Regions from separate parts of the Megamonas funiformis genome, predicted to be linked through region 2. Evidence: a T-box and tRNA genes for the amino acid it is inferred to sense, from the RefSeq annotation. Region 2 holds a T-box; the other holds one or more tRNA genes.
What was found. A T-box is a leader RNA that pairs with one kind of tRNA and senses whether it is charged. The one in region 2 lies ahead of thrS (threonine--tRNA ligase), so its partner is inferred to be a tRNA-Thr.

Region 1 (5,714 bases), 1.2 Mb from region 2:
TCGTTCATAGCCACTTGTATTATAGACTACAGGAATAGATAGACCTTGTTTTTTGGCTAATTTTAGAGCTTCAATTATTTGTAAAACGTAATGAGTAGGTGTTACTAATTCTAAACAGTGGGCATTACGAGCTTGTTGTTCTAAAAAAATTTGAGCTAAACGCTCAATAGTTACAGGAAATCCTTTACCTTCAGTGCTAATTTCGTGATTTTGGCAGAAGATACATCTCATATTACAATGAGAGAAAAAAACCGTGCCTGCTCCATTTGTTCCGGATAGGCACGGTTCTTCCCATTGATGTAAGGATACGAGAGCAATTTCCACTTTATCACTAGCATGACAGACACCATAATTTTTAGTGCGGTCAACATGGCATAAACGAGGGCAAAGTGTACAATTTTGCATATCCATAAAAAACACCTTTTACTTAATGATTTGCTAATTTAAAAATAGCATAGACGTCTTGATAATTTAATGGTGAAAAATTACCGATGGTTTTTGTATTATTATCTGTACACATTGAAGTGAGATAAGTCAATTCTTCATCAGTTAATGTTTTTCCTACTAATTGGCTGATATTTATAGGTAAGTTTAGACTAGTGAAGAAGTCTTCAAAATGTTTGATAGTTTCAAGGGCAATAGTTTCATCAGTTTTATTTAATGTATCAATATTAAATAAGATTTTTCCTAGATGACAAAAACGCTGAATATCTTTTTGATAGATATATCTAGCCCATGATGACCAAATAGCAGTCAATGAGGCTCCATGAGTAGCGTTATATTTAGCACTTAATTCATGACCAAATTTATGTACACTAAAATCTTTAGTGCGACCAAGACCTGTTATATCATTGTGGGACAAAGAACCAGCATACATAATTTCACTATGAGCAATATAATTTGTAGGCTCATTTATCATGATTGGAGCTTGCGCGATGACATCTTTTAATAGACCTTCAGCTATATAATCTGTGAGATAATTATTTTGTTCTTTGGCAAAATAACGTTCTAATGTATGCATTAAAATATCGGCAATACCACAGGCTTTTTGATAATTTGGGGCACTGTAAGTTAATTGAGGGTTCATAATAGCAAAACATGGACGATTAAATGGCGTACTAAGACCACGTTTTTGACCTGTTTGTTCGTTAGTTAAAACAGCAGAATCACTTGTTTCACTACCGGCAGCAGCTAAAGTAACAATGCTACCCATAGGAGTAGTATTAGTCAAGGTTATTTTTTTTGTCCAGATATCCCAAATATCATTTTGTGGATATTTCAGACCATGTGCAATGGCTTTAGCTGTATCGATGACAGAACCGCCACCGATAGCTAAGACAAAATCAATATTAGCTTGATATGCTTTTTTTACAGCATCATTTACAAAGCAAACAATAGGATTTGGCTGAACGCCACCTAAGGTCATATAAGATAAATTATCATTGGATAATTGTTGACAAATTTTATCAAGTAGTCCAGAACGTTTTACTGAGCCACCGCCATATACTATTAATACATTATGACCATTGTATTTTTTGATTAATGAAGCAGTGGATAATTCACTATCTTTGCCAAAAATAATTTCTGTAGGACAGTAAAATTTAAATTTTTCCATAATAAAACCTCAACAAAATTAATTTTGAAGAATATCAGAAACAACTATATCAGATAATGAAGAAACGATTTTATCAGCACGAGATAAATCTTGTGGGCCAGAATTTGGATTATCATATGCGATACAATAAGCTCCAGCATCCTTAGCCGCCATAATACCAGCAGTAGCATCTTCAATTACTACGCAATCAGCTGGCGCAAAGCCTAAAGCTTTAGCTGTTAACTGATAAATTGCAGGGTTTGGCTTGCTAGCAGGAAGTTCTGCACCACTTAAAATATATTCAAAACAATCCATTAAGCCGAATTTTATTAAAACAGCATTGATAACTTTTCTATCAGCAGAAGAAGCTAAAGCTACAGGAATACCTTCGCTGTGTAATTGATAAAGTAAATCTAAAACGCCATCAATAGGATAGATGGAATTACTTTCTTGAATATATTCTAAATAAATGCGATGTTTATAATCGACCATTTCTTGAATAGAAACGGGAGTTGTAGCAAATTTGGCAAAATCTGTAAAAAATGCTTTGGCAGAACGACCAACATAGGCTACACAATCTTCCATACTACAAGGGATACCAAAATGTGTTAAAGTGCGTATTTTCATATCAGCATGAATGGATTCACTATCGATTATGACTCCGTCCATATCAAAAATAACTGCTTTCAATTAGGTGCTCCTCCATTTTATATATTAATATTGTAAGTAATTTTACACTTACAATAACTTAGCATATCATTCAAAATCTAAAACTGCAAGGATATTTAAATATATTTATGATTATTCATGGTTAAATTTATCGATTATGAAATTTTGAAAACGATGGGCAGCAAGGGAAAGAGGTTTATTAGCATACCATGCAAGACCGATATCACGAGTGCATTTTGGATTATCTACAGAAATGAATTTTATATCGAGATGTTCCATTCCAGGAATTTTAGGCACGAGTGAAACACCTAAATTAGCTGCTACTAAACTAGCTACAGTAACAATTTCATCACCTTCAAAACGTATTTTAGGGCGAATAGAAGCTACTTCAAAGATATGTTCAGTTTTAGTGCGTAAACCATACATTGGTTTTAAAGTAATAAATGGTTCACTAGCAACTTCTGTGATATTTATAGAACTGCGATGAGCAAGTGGGTGAGTTGAAGGAACGATGATAAATAATTCTTCTGTCAATAATGGAACCCAAGCGATGCCTTCAGAATTTATCGGAGAACTGCAAAGGCATAAATCGGACTCTCCTTTGAATAATTGTTTTGATAATAAGAAAGAATGATTTTGACTAAGGCGAAATTGTATTTTAGGATAGATTTTACGAAACTCTTTTAATAATTCTGGCACAAGATATACACCTAAAGAGTGCATAAAAGATAAATTTACAACTCCGCTATCTGGTTCAGCCATATTAGTTATATCTTGGCGGGCAGTTTCTAATTCTTGCAAGATACGTTCAGCATAAGTTAAAAAGGTTTGACCATATTGAGTTAAATTTACTTTACGGCTATCTCTGATGAAAAGAGGTATATTTAAATCTTTTTCTAAGCGACTGATTGAACGACTAAGTGCTGGCTGAGATACATTCAGAGATTTTGCTGCTTTAGTAAAGTTTTTTATATGGGCTAGAGCAACAAAATATTCTAGTTGATTTAATTCCATAAAAAAGCCTCCAAATCCAAACTAATGGTAGTATTTCTAATGTGAATACTTTATATTTGATTATATTATAAGCTAGATTTGATATTTTGTATAATTATATGAAGCAAATATTGACAATAAATTTAAAATATTTTATCATAAAAGAAAATTAATGCTGATATAGCTCAGTTGGTAGAGCAATGTATTCGTAATACATGGGTCGCAGGTTCAAATCCTGTTATCAGCTCCATTTTGACAGATAATATAATTAAAACTATAACAAAAAGCTACTTTATAATAATTATTATGATGAGTAGCTTTTTTTATTTAAATACTTGCAGTTGAATTTTTTCTGTGGTATTATGTGGTTCGTAACAAACAATAGTGAACAGTATCAATATATATTAATAATTTGAACTGTATCTTAGTTGTTTAATTTTAAATAAAATAATTTAATAAGGTAAAATTTAAAAAGAAAAAAGACGCTTGGATCACTATGACCGAGACGAACTTGCAGAATTTTAAATACAAAATATAGTTGATGGATTTTTTTGTTATGAAATCAAATCAATTATATTTAATCAATAGGGAAAGTGCATTTCGTGTCGAGATGTACTTTTTTTGTGCTTTTATGTAAGTTCATTATAGTCTCTTTTTGTTTGTTATAAGAACATTAAAGGAGAAGAAAAAAATGATTTTATGTCAAGATGTGGCTAAATTACGTGAATTAGTCGCTAATTTTAAGAAGGAAAACAAATCTATTGGTTTGGTACCAACTATGGGAGCATTGCATGAAGGTCATGCTTCACTTATTAATGCTTCAGCAAAAGAAAATGATATTACAATCGTCAGTGTGTTTGTAAATCCTACTCAGTTTGGGCCAAATGAAGATTATGAAGCCTATCCTCGTACTTTGGAAAATGACTGCATAGTGGCACAAAATGCAGGAGCAGATGTAGTATTTGCACCAAAAAATAAAGATTTATATCCTAATGAAGATATGACATGGGTAGAAGTTACAGGTGATATCACAAAAGTTTTATGTGGTAGAACAAGACCTATTCATTTCCGTGGAGTTACTACAGTAGTTAGTAAATTATTCAATTTATCTCGAGCAGATAGAGCATATTTTGGCTTAAAAGATGCTCAGCAAACAGAAGTTTTACGCCGTATGGTTGATGATTTATTTTTCAATGTAGAACTTCGCATTATGCCTATCGTTCGTGAAGCTGATGGACTTGCTAAAAGTTCAAGAAATACTTATTTATCTCCAGAAGAAAGAAAATCTGCGTTGATTTTATCTAAGAGTTTAAATTTAGCAAAAGAAGCATTTACTAATGGTCAAAGAGATGTGGAAGCTATATTAAATTTAGTAAAAGATACTATACAGACTGAAAAAACAAGTCAAATTGATTATGTAGAAATGTATAAATTGCCAGGATTAAAACCAGTAGAAAATAAAATTGAAGGCAGAGTATTATTAGCTTTAGCTGTAAAATTTGGTACAACTCGTTTAATAGATAATGTCATTTTGGAGGATAAATAATAATGTTATATAATATGTTTCATGGAAAAATTCATCGTGCTACAGTAACTCAAGCAAATTTAGAATATATGGGAAGCATCACTATTGATGAGGAATTATTAGAGCTTGCAGGTATTTTACCAGGAGAAAGAGTACAAGTAGTAAATAATAACAATGGTGCTAGATTAGAAACTTATACAATTGCAGGTAAACGTGGTAGCGGTGTAATTTGTTTAAATGGAGCAGCAGCACGTAAAGCACAAGTTGGTGATACAGTTATTATTATTGCTTATGCTATGATGACAAAAGAAGAAGCTCAAAATTTAGTACCTGATGTAGTCATGGTTGATGAACATAATCGACCAGTAAGAGTACGCGGTACAGAGCTTGAAGGCGAAATTGGTTAATATATAATATTATTTTAAATAGAAAATAGAATTTTATAAAATAAGTAAAAATAGGTTGAGCATGGATTTATGAAAATAAAGTCTAAAGTGCTTAACCTATTTTTTTTTAGTTTATTGCTATATAATAAAATTTAGCAATTTATGATGGAGATGATTTTGGTGAAATTAATAACTTTAGCAGGGCCACCATCTGTGGGCAAAACTTCTGTAATTTTGCGATTAATAGAAGTGTTACATAAAGAAAAACAAAAAGCAGGCGTTATTAAATTCGATTGCTTGACGACTTTTGATAAAGAACCATATGAAAAAGCGAATATACCGATACAGATTGGTTTATCAGGAAAATTTTGTCCAGACCATTTTTTTATCAGCAATATTGAAGAAGCTGTAGCTTGGGGAAAAAGTCAAAATTTAGATTATTTGATTACCGAAAGTGCAGGTCTTTGCAATCGCTGTTCACCATATATTCAAGATGTATTGGCCATTGGTGTAATAGATTGCTTATCAGGGATTAATACACCAAGAA
Region 2 (5,714 bases):
ATATTGTAGTTGTTGATATGAATAAAGTCGATACTATTGAAAATGAAAAACTTCACAGCAAACAACCGCTAACTGCTTTTGCTGGTAGAAAAATCAAAGGTTGGCCTATCAAAACATTTTTACGTGGTCAATTAGTTGTAGATAATAATAAAATCTGCCAAGATAAAGCTTGTGGTAAATGGATAAAATAATTAAATTTTAAATAAAAAAGCTCTTAATAGCAAAAATTATTAAGAGCTTTTATTTTTATTAATTACTGAGCTTTTGTTTTAATTTCTTCAAGAAGATTGTTGATAAATTCATCAGTATCCATAGTAACAGTATCTTTTTCACGACGTTTACGAACAGAAATATTTTTATTTTCTAATTCGGATTCACCTACGATAATGCTGTATGGAACTTTTTTAACTTGAGCTTCACGGATTTTGTAACCGATTTTTTCATTGCGGTCATCAACTTCTACACGAATGCCGAGGTCAAACATTTTGCGTTTGATTTCATAAGCATAATCAACATATTTATCGCTGATAGGTAATATTTTAACCTGTACAGGAGCGAGCCATACTGGGAATGCACCAGCATAGTTTTCAATTAAAATACCGATAAAGCGTTCGATACTTCCGTATACTACACGGTGAATCATTACTGGACGATGTTTCTGACCATCTTCACCGATATAAGTGAGGTCGAATTTTTCAGGCATTAACATATCAAGCTGAATTGTACCACACTGCCAAGTACGACCGATAGAGTCAGTTAAATGGAAGTCGATTTTTGGACCATAGAAAGCGCCATCGCCTTCGTTGATAACGTATTTAAGACCACGATGTTCAAGTGCATTTCTAAGTGCATTAGTTGCAGTTTCCCAAACTTCATCAGAACCCATGGAGTCTTCAGGACGTGTGCTGAGTTCTGCATGATAAGTTAAACCAAATGTGCTATAAACTTTATCAAATAAGTCAATAACTCTTTGGATTTCATCTTCAATCTGGCTAGGTAACATAAAGATATGAGCATCATCTTGAGTGAAGTTACGTACACGCATTAAACCATGTAATGCACCAGATAATTCATGACGATGTACAAGACCAAGTTCACCAAGGCGAAGTGGTAAATCACGATAGCTGTGTTGCTGTGTTAAATAAACAAGCATACCACCTGGGCAGTTCATTGGTTTAATTGCATAATCTTCACCATCAATTTTTGTGAAGTACATATTTTCTTTATAATGATCCCAATGACCAGAAGTTTCCCAAAGTTTACGATTCATAATCATTGGAGTTTTAATTTCCTGATAACCAAATTGACGATGAACTTCACGCCAGTAGTTGATGAGTTCGTTTCTGATTACCATACCATTTGGATGGAAGAATGGGAAGCCTGGACCTTCTTCATGTAAGCTGAATAAATCGAGTTCTTTACCGAGTTTGCGGTGATCACGTTTAGCAGCTTCTTCAAGCATTTTTAAGTAAGCATCTAAATCAGCTTGTTTTTCAAATGCTGTACCATATACACGTTGAAGCATTTTATTTTTTTCGCTACCGCGCCAATAAGCACCAGCAACAGATTGTAATTTAATAGCTTTTACTTTACCTGTAGATACTACGTGTGGACCTGCACAAAGGTCAGTGAATTCACCTTGGCTGTACATAGTGATCATTGCATCTTCTGGTAAATCATTAATTAATTCTACTTTATAGCTTTCGCCTTCAGCATTGAAGAAATCAAGTGCTTCCTGACGAGTAACTTCTTTACGTACAATTGCTAAATTTTCTTTAACAATTTTTTTCATTTCTTTTTCGATTTTTGCTAAATCTTCAGTGCTAAGCTGATGATCCATATCAAAATCATAGTAAAAACCATTGTCAATTGCAGGACCAATTGCAAGTTTTACATTTTTATCGCCATAAAGACGTTTTACAGCTTGAGCTAAAATATGAGAAGCACTATGACGAAGTGCCCAACGACCATCTTCATCTTCAAAAGTTAAAATTTCTACTTGATGATCTCCATCTATAACAGTCATTAAATCTTTAGTTTCTCCATCAATTTTGCAAGCTAAAGCTTTTTTTGCTAAAGAATTACTAAAGGATTTTACAAAATCAAGAACAGTAGTGCCTTCAGCTACTTCACGAACAGCACCATCTTTTAATGTGATATTTGCCATTTTATTAACCTCCTAAAAAAATAAAAAACCTCCATCCCAAAACTAGGGACGAGGCTTGTAGTTCGCGGTTCCACCCTGTTTGCCATAAAATATGACCAACTCAAAAATGATAACGGAATTTCTCCGGCAAAACTTAATAAATAAATCTAAATTTATAGTTCAGCTTTGCAGTTTGAAAGTGGTAATCAAAGAGTATGCTTAAGAAGTTTCCAGCCTCGACTTCTCTCTCTGTAAACATATAATTCTTTAATCATGTCTTTCGCATTACTTTTACATATATCTTTATGATGTCTTCATTATAATAAAGCAGTATCTCAATGTCAAGAGTTATTCTTTTTTCTCATTTCTAAAATTCCTATCAAAATAATATACTTATAAGATATTATCTATTTATTATAATATTTATTTTAATTTAAATTTAATCTATTTTTAATCTGTACTTTAATCATATTTTAATCTAATCAGATTATACTATATACATAACTCAATAAAGTTATATAAGTTTTTGCTCTCCGATAGGTTTCTCTCCCTATCGGTTTTTTTTGCCTTCACAAGATACATATATAAAATTAAAATAATATATATACACCAAAATAAATGAGATGTTACTATGTTTTTTGATGTAGATAAGCTACATTGGACTCGTAAACCTTTATCATTTAATATAACTAAAGATAAAATCGAAATCATAACTTCACCTCATACTGATTTATGGCAAAGAACATATTATCACTTCAGAAATGATAATGCTCCTGTGCTACAGATGAGTACAAGTGAAGAATTCTTTTCATTTACTGTTAAGACAGATTTTGATAGCAAAGTCCGATTTGACCAATGCGGCATCGTCTTATATTTAGATAGTGAAAACTGGCTCAAAGCTTCCGTTGAATATGAAAATGAAGATATTCAACATTTGGGTAGTGTTGTTACTAATAAAGGATATTCTGATTGGGCAACAACTGTAATTAATAGTTCTATAAAATCCATTTGGTATAGATTGAGTCGCCGAAAAGACGATTTTCGCATAGAATATTCTCTTAATGGCATAAATTATAATCAAATGCGCATATGTCATCTTTGGGAAGCTTCTGGTGATATCCAATTTGGCATTTATGCTTGTAGCCCAGAAAATTCTTCATTTAAAGCTACATTTACTGATTTCAAAATGACAGAATGTGTTTGGCAAGCTCACGACGGTCAACAACCTGACGAAGATATTACTTATTAAAGGAATGTTATTTTATGAATACACTTATCGCCAAAAATTTAAATATTCTCATTGATTTTTTAGCTAAAAGAGATTTAACTGCACTATCTCCCGATGAATTACAAGCAAAATACAAAATAAATCAAGCCGATTTGTTGATTTTATTCGGTGGTTCTATTCCTGAAGGTACTGATGTATTTGCTAAAGCTCATCAACAAAATATAGCTAAAAATTATCTTTTAGTCGGCGGTGCTGGTCATACTACAGAAGCTCTCCGCCAAAAAATGCAATCATCTTTAGCCGATATAGATATCTCCACTAAATCTGAAGCAGAAATCTTTGCTCTCTATTTAAAAAACAAATACAATATCACAGATTGTTTATTAGAAACTAAATCTACTAACTGCGGTAATAATATCACTAATGCTCTAGAACTTTTAAAAAATCTAGATTTAAAGCCAAAATCCATCATTTTTATGCAAGATGCTACTATGCAAAATCGCATGGACGCAGGTTTTCGAAAATATTGTCCTTGTGATACTACTTTAATCAATTATGCTACATATAAAGTTCATTTCACTGTTCAAAATGATAAATTATGTTTAGAACAAAATAATATCTGGCAAATGTGGAATATTGATAAATATATTGAGCTACTCATGGGAGAAATTCCTCGTCTTACAGATAATATCAACGGTTATGGTCCTCAAGGTAAAGATTTTATCGCTCATGTAGATATACCACAAGAAGTTCATAGTGCTTATCAATATCTCTATCAACATTTAAATATCAAAACACGCCAGGCAAATTCGCTTTATGCTACAAAATAAAGAAAGTGTCTACTTATTATATTTTATCTTCATGGCAAAATATAATTTAGTAGACACTTTTTTTAAGCTAAAATCTCTGTTAAAGCATCAATTAATTCATCATTTTCTTCACGAGTTCGCACTGCAAAACGCACGAAATACTCATTTAATCCTGGATAGTTTTCACAATTGCGAATAGCTATGCCATATGATAATAATTTTGCTTTTAACTCATTAGCTGTCATCTTTGTTTTTTCTATATTCACTAAAATAAAATTAACAGTTGGCTCATATACCTTCAACTTATCAAAAGTTTCCAGCTCTTCATAAAGATAATTTATCTCTGTTCTTGTATATGTTCTACTGCGACGCTGATATACTTTATCCTCTAAAGCTACCATACCTGCAATCTGTGCTAAAGCATTCACATTCCATGGGTCTTTTGCCTGATAAAGTGGGTCTAAAACTTCATGGTCTGTAGCTGCAAAACCTAAGCGAAGTCCTGGTAATGCATAAAATTTAGTCAAAGAATGCAATACAAATAAATTATGATATTTTTCCACTAAAGGAAGTACGGAAAAAGCTTCACTTGTTTTGATAAAATCCATAAAAGACTCATCAACAACTACAAAACAGCCATTATTTTCAGCATGTTCAATCAAAAGCTCCATATCTTCTACAGTAAATAACGTACCTGTTGGATTATTAGGATTGCCGATAAATAAAATATCGTTGCCTTTTATATTCACAATTAAATCTCGCATAGGAGAATTAAATTCCTGTTTTTCAGATAACATTACATAATTTATATTCGCTCCAGAAGCTTTAGCTGCTCTTTCATATTCGCTAAAACCTGGAGACACAATCAACGCATTTTTTGGCTTTAATATATGGCAAAGTATATATAATAATTCTACTGCGCCATTACCTACGATAATTTTATCTGCACTGATACCATAATTTTCGGCGATTTTACCACAAAGCTCTCTTGCATCTGGCTCTGGATAATGAATTATATCATCAATATGGTCAACAATCGCTTTTTTTATATTTTTAGATAATCCATATGGATTTATATTAGCACTGAAATCTATGATTTTATCTAAATTTTCTTGTGCCATTATTTTTTTTAAATCTCCGCCATGCTCAAACTTTTGCATAATTTACTCTCTTTCTATGATAATTCCACCAGAAATCATTTTTACTAAATTTAAATAATGTAAATCAAAACATTCACTTAATATTTTTTGTTTACATTCTTCAATTAAACTTTCCTCACAATTATCATCAAATAATACACCAATGACAGTGCCACTGTGAGCAACATTTACACCTATTGCCTGATAATCTTCGGATATTATCATGATATCTTCTAATTGCTTTTTATATAATATTTTTTGATTTGCATATGCACTCATAACGCAAGCTTTGCCGATATATCTATTATTTTTCTCTTTAAAGCCTAGACGCAAATAATCTAAAGCTTCTTTAATTGTATTTTCATTTTCTTGATACAATCGTTTTAAATTCT

Region 1: it encodes a tRNA-Thr, which carries the amino acid that the T-box ahead of thrS (threonine--tRNA ligase) is inferred to sense. The anticodon was not compared.

Annotation. Positions count from the first base shown of each region.
Region 1 covers NZ_CP048627.1:1,971,096-1,976,809, reverse strand. Annotated here, with positions in the region: gene GXM21_RS09985 (radical SAM protein) at 1-411, opposite strand, end outside; gene GXM21_RS09980 (iron-containing alcohol dehydrogenase) at 428-1,615, opposite strand; gene GXM21_RS09975 (HAD family hydrolase) at 1,634-2,284, opposite strand; gene GXM21_RS09970 (LysR family transcriptional regulator) at 2,396-3,277, opposite strand; tRNA gene GXM21_RS09965 (tRNA-Thr) at 3,431-3,506, shown strand; gene panC (pantoate--beta-alanine ligase) at 3,948-4,802, shown strand; gene panD (aspartate 1-decarboxylase) at 4,805-5,188, shown strand; gene GXM21_RS09950 (GTP-binding protein) at 5,348-5,714, shown strand, end outside.
Region 2 covers NZ_CP048627.1:762,788-768,501, reverse strand. Annotated here, with positions in the region: gene GXM21_RS03775 (dihydroorotase) at 1-191, shown strand, start outside; gene thrS (threonine--tRNA ligase) at 254-2,167, opposite strand; T-box leader at 2,209-2,441, opposite strand; gene GXM21_RS03765 (DUF1349 domain-containing protein) at 2,778-3,395, shown strand; gene GXM21_RS03760 (YdcF family protein) at 3,410-4,204, shown strand; gene cobD (threonine-phosphate decarboxylase CobD) at 4,267-5,343, opposite strand; gene GXM21_RS03750 (hypothetical protein) at 5,347-5,714, opposite strand, start outside.